One region of the Methylobacterium sp. E-016 genome, then DNA from elsewhere that is predicted to be linked to it. Evidence: predicted binding sites of a transcription regulator. Region 1 holds the regulator's gene; the other holds the start of a gene.
What was found. Region 1 encodes LexA, which represses DNA repair genes until DNA is damaged. Its sites were predicted from a motif close to TGTTCNNNNTGTGTTCNG; they were not measured.

Region 1 (3,479 bases):
AGGCGGCGCGGTCGCCTTTACCGACGCGCTCGGCTGCGTGATGACGATGCCCCCAGCCGCGACGTCGCCCGGACGCCGCGGCAGAGCGGGCAGCCCGCCGGCACCGGCCCGGCCGCGGAGAAGGATCGCCGCCCCATGCGCAAGGTCGTCATCAGCGAGTTCATGGACGAGGCCGCGATCGCGGCGGAGCTCGCGGGGTTCGAGACGCTCTACGATCCGACCCTGGTCGACCGGCCGGACGCCCTGCGCGCGGCGCTCGCGGGCGCGTCCGGGCTGATCGTCCGCAACCGCACGCAGGTGCGCGCGGGCCTGCTCGCGGCGGCACCCGACCTCAGGGTGGTGGGCCGCCTCGGCGTCGGGCTCGACAACATCGATCTGGCCGCCTGCGCCGCCCGCGGGATCGCCGTCCATCCCGCGACCGGCGCCAACGACGGCGCGGTGGCCGAGTACGTGATCGGCACCGCGTTGCTGCTGCTGCGCGGCGCCTACGGCGCGAGCGCGCAGGTCGCCGCGGGCGCGTGGCCGCGCAACGCGCTGATGGGACGCGAGATCGCCGGCAAGCGCCTCGGCCTCGTCGGCTTCGGCGCGATCGCCCGCGAGACCGCCCGCCGTGCGGCGGCCCTCGACATGACCATCGCCGCCTTCGACCCGCACCTCGCGCCCGACGACGCCGCGTGGCGCCCGGCGCACGGCGCGGTGGCGAGCCTGGCCCTCGACGCGCTGGTCGCAACGAGCGACGTGCTCTCGCTGCACGTGCCGCTGACCGAGGCGACGCGCGACATGATCGGGCCGGCGGCGATCGCGCGGATGCGGCCGGGCGCGATCCTGATCAACGCCGCCCGCGGGGGCGTCGTGGACGAGGCCGCGGTCGCCGCGGCGCTTCGGTCCGGGCACCTCGGCGGGGCGGCGCTCGACGTGTTCGCCCGGGAGCCCGTGGACGCCGCGGGCGGCGCGGCGCTGATCGACGTGCCGAACCTCATCCTGACCCCGCACATCGCCGGCGTGACGCGGGAATCGAACGTGCGCGTCTCGGCGGTCACCGCCCGCGCCGTGCGCCGCAGCCTCGAGGGCTGAGCCCCGCAGCGCAGCGATCGAAAAGGGGCTCGGCGCGCGACGAAATTCGACGCACCGGTCGGATCGGCCGATGAGAACCCTTGCGGAACACTTGACGAACGTTTAACGTGTTCGTGTTTTGTTTCTGCGGCTCCACCTTCGTGTGGCCGCGCATTCTTGCGAGCCGCGCCGATGCTGACCCGTAAACAGCTGGATCTCCTGCGATTCATCGACGAGCGGATGCGCGAGGACGGTGTTCCGCCGTCGTTCGACGAGATGAAGGATGCCCTCGATCTCAAGTCGAAATCCGGCATCCACCGGCTGATCACCGCCCTGGAGGAGCGCGGCTTCCTGCGCCGGCTTCCGAATCGGGCTCGGGCGATCGAGGTGCTGCGCATGCCCGACGGCGCCGGCCGCTCCAGCGCGCCCGCCCCGGTGCCGGCAGCTCCCGCCGCGCCGCGCCGGTTCACCCCGAGCGTGGTCGAGGGCGGGCGCTCGAAGGCCGTGCCGCCGCGTCCTTCCACGACGCAGATGGTCGACGACAGCGGTCGCGCGGTGTCGATCCCGGTGATGGGCCGGATCGCGGCCGGCACGCCGATCTCGGCGATCCAGAACCAGAGCCACGCGATCACCATGTCGCCGGACTTCCTGGCCGGCGGCGAGCACTACGCCCTGGAGGTCCGCGGCGACTCGATGGTCGAGGCGGGCATCCTCGACGGCGACCTCGTGGTCATCCGCAAGCAGGACACCGCCAACACCGGCGACATCATCGTGGCGCTGATCGACGACGAGGAGGCGACGCTGAAGCGGCTGCGCCGTCGCGGCTCCTCGATCGCGCTCGAAGCCGCGAACCCGGCCTACGAGACCCGCGTGCTCGGGCCGGATCGGGTGCAGATCCAGGGCCGCCTGGTTAGCCTCGTGCGCCGTTACTGAAGGGTCTCGCCCGGCATCTCCGGGTTCGGGCCGTCCGCGGCCGGATCGTCGGGTGCCGGGTCGGCGTCCTCCGCCCGGGGGGGCGGTACGGCCATGCCCTGGAACGGGACGTCCTTCGGCTTGGGCTCGGCCGCGGGCGACGATCCGCCCGCTGCCGCGTCATCCGTTCCCTGGGGCGGGGGACGGACCATCGCGGGGCGCCACGGCAGCGTCCGTCCCGGCTCATGCGTGTCGGCCAGAATGAAGCCATTCGACTCGACGCGGATCGCCACGGCGCCGTGGCTGGCGAGGTAGGCGCGATCGATGACGAGGGCGGCGGCGCAGCCCGGCGGTGCGGCGAGCGCCGTGATCAGCACCGAGGCCTTGGCGCAATCCTGCGCGAAGCCGCGGCGATCCTTCAGAAGCGCCACCGCGCGCCCGTCGGCCAACCGAAGCGTGCATCCGATCCGGTCACAAACGGAACCGCCCGTCGCCTGCGCGCCCGGCCTGCCGTCGCCGTCGGCCTTCAGCCACTGCTCCAGCACGAAGTTCGACGGCCGCCCGAGGGCGACGAGGCTGCCGTCGGCGCGGCGCACCGCCGCCCCGCTGCCCTGGCGGTCGACGTAGATGTCGTAGCGGGCCGGCATCGTCGCCAAGCCGAGCCCAAGCAGCGCCGGCGGCAGGGCGAGCCAGCGTAGGCGCGAGACCGGGAGCGTCGCGAGCAGCAGCCCCGCGGCGAGGCACCCGAGCGCGGCGGTGCCGAAGGCCGGGACCACGACGTTGGCGCGCCCGAGCCCCTGGATCCAGCTGGAGATGGTCAGCATGCCGCGCACCGCCAGTCCCATCAGCCACCAGACCGGCTGGTCGAGGGCGAACGGGTAGGCGACGATGCCCAGCACCGCCGCCGGCATCACCGCGAGCGAGACCAGCGGCAGGGTGAGCGCGTTGCCGATCAGCCCGAAGGGTTGGACGGTCTGGAAGTGGTAGGTGGCGAAGGGCGCGGTCGCGACCTGCGCCACGAGCGTCGTGCCGAGGGTGCCGACCACCGTCGTCAGCGACAGCGCGATCAGCCGGCCGATCCGCCCGGCCCCGTCGCGGCGGAACATCCCTCCATCGATCAGGCGGGCGCAGGCGATGAGGCCGGCCACCGCCCCGAACGACATCTGGAAGCTCGGGCCGAGCAAGCCTTCCGGCTCGTGCGAGAGCGCGATGAGCGCGGCGAGAGCGAGGTTGCGCATGCTGAGCGCCGGGCGATCGACCAGGATCGCCCCGAGCATGATCAGGGTCATCACGAGGGAACGCTCGGCCGCGATGTCCCAGCCGGAGAAGACGCAGTAGGCGGTGACGCCGACCATCGCCAGCGCCGCGGCGATCTTCTTGATCGGCCAGGCCAGCGCCAGGAACGGCACCAGGGCGAGGCCGGCGCGGACGAGCCAGAACACGACCCCGGCGGCCAGCACCATGTGGAGCCCCGAGATCGAGACCACGTGGTAGATCCCCGCCGCCCGCAGCGT
Region 2 (3,479 bases), on a different contig from region 1:
GCAGGTCGCCGCGCCGCCCTTCAGGATCTCGGCGACGATCTGGGGCGCGATCTTGCCGACCGGCATCCCGAGGATGGCCAGCGCCATGATCGGGCGGCCGCCCATGGCGTAGACGTCGGAGATCGCGTTGGTAGCGGCGATCCGGCCGAAATCGCGCGGGTCGTCGACCATCGGCGTGAAGAAGTCGGTGGTGGCGATGACGCAGGTGCCGTCGTCGAGCGCCCAGACCGCGGCGTCGTCGGCGGTCTCGTTGCCGACGAGCAGGCGCTCGAACGGGCCGGCGATCGGCTGGTCGGCGAGCAGCGACCGCAGGATCGCCGGGTCGAGCTTGCAGCCACAGCCGCCGCCGTGGGCGAGGCTGGTGAGGCGGACGGGGGTCGCATCCATGAGGGCACCGCGCGTTCGAACGGACAGGGGTCGCTGATCGGTGCCGATACCATGGATCGCGGGTTCGGCGCGCCTCGGCCCGCGCGCCGCACGCCGGGAAGGATGGGACAATCGCGGGCGGGCGCCCATATTCCGGTCGTTCAACCCGGAGACGGCCCGATGCCCGATACGCCTGCCCGCAGCTTCGTCCCCCTGTCGATCGCGGTGCTGACCGTCTCGGACACGCGCCGGCCGGAGGACGACCGCTCCGGCGACACCCTGGTGCAGCGGCTGACCGAGGCCGGCCACAGGCTCGCGGCGCGCGCGATCGTGCCGGACGAGGCGACGGCGATCCGCGGGACGGTCGAGGGCTGGACGCGCGATCCCGGAATCGACGTGGTGATCACCACCGGCGGCACCGGCTTCACCGGCCGCGACGTCACGCCCGAGGCGTTGGAGCCGCTGTTCGAGAAGCGGATGGACGGCTTCTCGGCGGTGTTCCACCGCATCTCCTACGACAAGATCGGTACCTCGACGCTGCAGTCGCGGGCGACGGCCGGGGTCGCCAACGCCACCTACGTCTTCGTGCTGCCGGGCTCGCCGGGCGCCTGCCGCGACGCCTGGGACGGGATCCTGGTCAGCCAGCTCGACTACCGGCACCGCCCCTGCAACTTCGTCGAGATCATGCCGCGCCTGGACGAGCACCTGCGGCGGGGCGCCTCGCTCACGGCCTGAGGATCACATCCGGTCGATCCGCGCGATCAGGCGCCGCGGCACCAGCCGCGGGGCGAAGGTTCCGATCTCGGTGAGGCGATCGCGGCGGACGAGGTCGCCGGGCCGCGCCGCACCCGCGCCGAGCAGCGCCTCGGCCCGAATGGCCAGCCGCGTCGCCAGCCCGGCATGCGGGCGGGACAATCGCCCCAGGGCGTCGGCCGGCGCTGTGCCGACGAACCGGTCGAGGGTGCGGATCCAGCCGTCGCCGGGCACGTCGCCCGCCTCCAGGCACAGCACCCAGTCGCGGCGCGCGACCGCCGCGCCGGCGAACCACCGGTCCGATCCGCGCGGCGGCACCACCAGGGTCGCGCCGGTCGCGTCGGCGATCGTGTCGACCGCCTCGCCCATCGCGGCGGCGACGATCACGGCGTCACCCACGAGCCCGGCGGCCACGCCTCCGACGAGGGCGCCCAGGGTGTCGGCCAGACGGTCGATCGCATCGGCATCGCCGGGGTCGGCGACATGAACCAGGGCGGAGATCATGGCCGCGCATACCGTATTTTCGCCGGGCGCGGGCAGGCCGGCTCGACGCGGCGGCCCAGCGTTGCACCACAGCCACAAAGCCCGAGAAACTGCCTAAAATCGAGGCGTATCCGACCGGCCTCGTTCCTGTTATGTTCCATGTGAAACACGCTTCCGCCGGGGTGCTGCCAGTCCGATGTCCACACCCCGTCCTCCGCTCGGCGCCGAATCCACGCCGCGACGCCGGCTCGCCGCGACGTCGGAAACGCTGCGCGGCCGGGGCGCCACCGCCAACCCGGGCGGGCGCTTCGAGGCGATCCGCCGCGAGGCCGCCGACGACGGCTGGCCGGCGGACGAGCCCGCACCGGCCAGACGCACAGAGGTGACGCTGGAGCGGGCGAGCGGGATCATCTCCCGCAACACCTCGCCCGACATCTCGTTCGACCGCTCGATCAACCCCTATCGCGGCTGCGAGCACGGCTGCGTCTACTGCTTCGCCCGGCCGAACCACGCCTATGCCGGCCTGTCGCCCGGGCTCGACTTCGAGACGAAGCTCTTCGCCAAGCCGGACGCCGCGCGCCTGCTCGAGCGGGAGCTGTCGGCGCCGGGCTACGCGCCGCGGACCATCGCTCTCGGAACGGCGACCGACCCGTATCAGCCGATTGAGCGCGAGCACCGCATCACCCGGGAGATCCTCGAGGTGCTGGCCCGCCTGCGCCATCCCGTCGGCATCGTGACGAAGTCGAACCTCGTCACCCGCGACATCGACATCCTGGCCGGGATGGCGGAGCGGAACCTCGTGAAGGTGGCGATGTCGGTGACGACCCTCGATCCGGTGCTCGCCCGGAAGATGGAGCCGCGCGCGCCGCATCCGCGCAAGCGCCTGGAGGCGATCCGGGCGCTCAGCCGAGCCGGCGTGCCGGTGATGGTGATCGTCGCGCCGATCATCCCCTCGCTCAACGACCACGAGATCGAGGCGATCATGACGGAGGCCCGCGCCTGCGGCGCGCGGGAGGCGAACCACGTGCTGCTGCGCCTGCCGCACGAGCTGAAGGACCTCGTCGCCGACTGGTTCGCCGAGCACTATCCCGGGCGGCAGCGCCACGTGTTCTCCCTGGTCGAGCAGGCCCGCGGCGGCCGCGAATACGACGCCACGTTCGGCAAGCGGATGACCGGGGAGGGCGCCTACGCCGGCCTAATCGCGACGCGGATGCGGCTGGCCAAGGCGCGCCTCGGCTATGCGCAAACCCGCATCGCCCTCGACGCCTCGGCCTTCGCCAAGCCCGGCGAGCAGTTCTCGCTGCTGTGACGGAGGCGAAGGCGGCGATCGAGCAATGCTCCGCGGCGGCAGGACGGCTGAATCGTTTTGGCATCGACGGACGACCTCAGGCATCTCGCAAACGATTGCGACCTAATCGGCGCCCGTGGTGTTCGCTCCGCCATCGCCGTACGCCCGCGTGAAACTCAGCCGGTGATGCGGGGTGCGGCCGTGGGTCCTGAGGCCGGCGAGGTGCACCGGGGCGCCGTAGCCGACGTTGCGATCCCAACCGTAATGCGGGTGGCGCCGGGCCAGCACCCGCATCAGCGCATCGCGAAACGTCTTGGCGACGATCGAGGCGGCGGCGATCTGCGGCACCGCGCGGTCGCCGCCGACGACCGCACGGCAGGGCTGCGGCAGGCCGGGAACCGCGTCCCGCCCGTCGACCAGCACCGGCGCATCGAGGGCGAGCCGCAGCACCGCCCGGCGCATCGCGTCGAGGGTGGCGACGCGGACGTTGACCCGGTCGATCAATGCCCGGGATCCCGCCGCGACCGCGACGCGGCCCTGCGCGCGGATCAGCGGCGTTAGGATCTCGCGCAGCGGTTCCTTGACCCGC

Region 2: MKK68_RS00200 (PA0069 family radical SAM protein) is a predicted target of LexA. The motif match lies at 1,745-1,762, and genes of this name have one in related genera.

Annotation. Positions count from the first base shown of each region.
Region 1 covers NZ_JAKSYF010000072.1:68,397-71,875, reverse strand. Annotated here, with positions in the region: gene MKK68_RS07640 (NAD(P)-dependent oxidoreductase) at 136-1,074, shown strand; gene lexA (transcriptional repressor LexA) at 1,246-1,986, shown strand; gene MKK68_RS07630 (ComEC/Rec2 family competence protein) at 1,980-3,479, opposite strand, start outside.
Region 2 covers NZ_JAKSYF010000007.1:1,687-5,165, forward strand. Annotated here, with positions in the region: gene selD (selenide, water dikinase SelD) at 1-387, opposite strand, end outside; gene moaB (molybdenum cofactor biosynthesis protein B) at 547-1,101, shown strand; gene MKK68_RS00195 (hypothetical protein) at 1,105-1,623, opposite strand; gene MKK68_RS00200 (PA0069 family radical SAM protein) at 1,799-2,911, shown strand; gene MKK68_RS00205 (ribonuclease HII) at 3,014-3,479, opposite strand, start outside.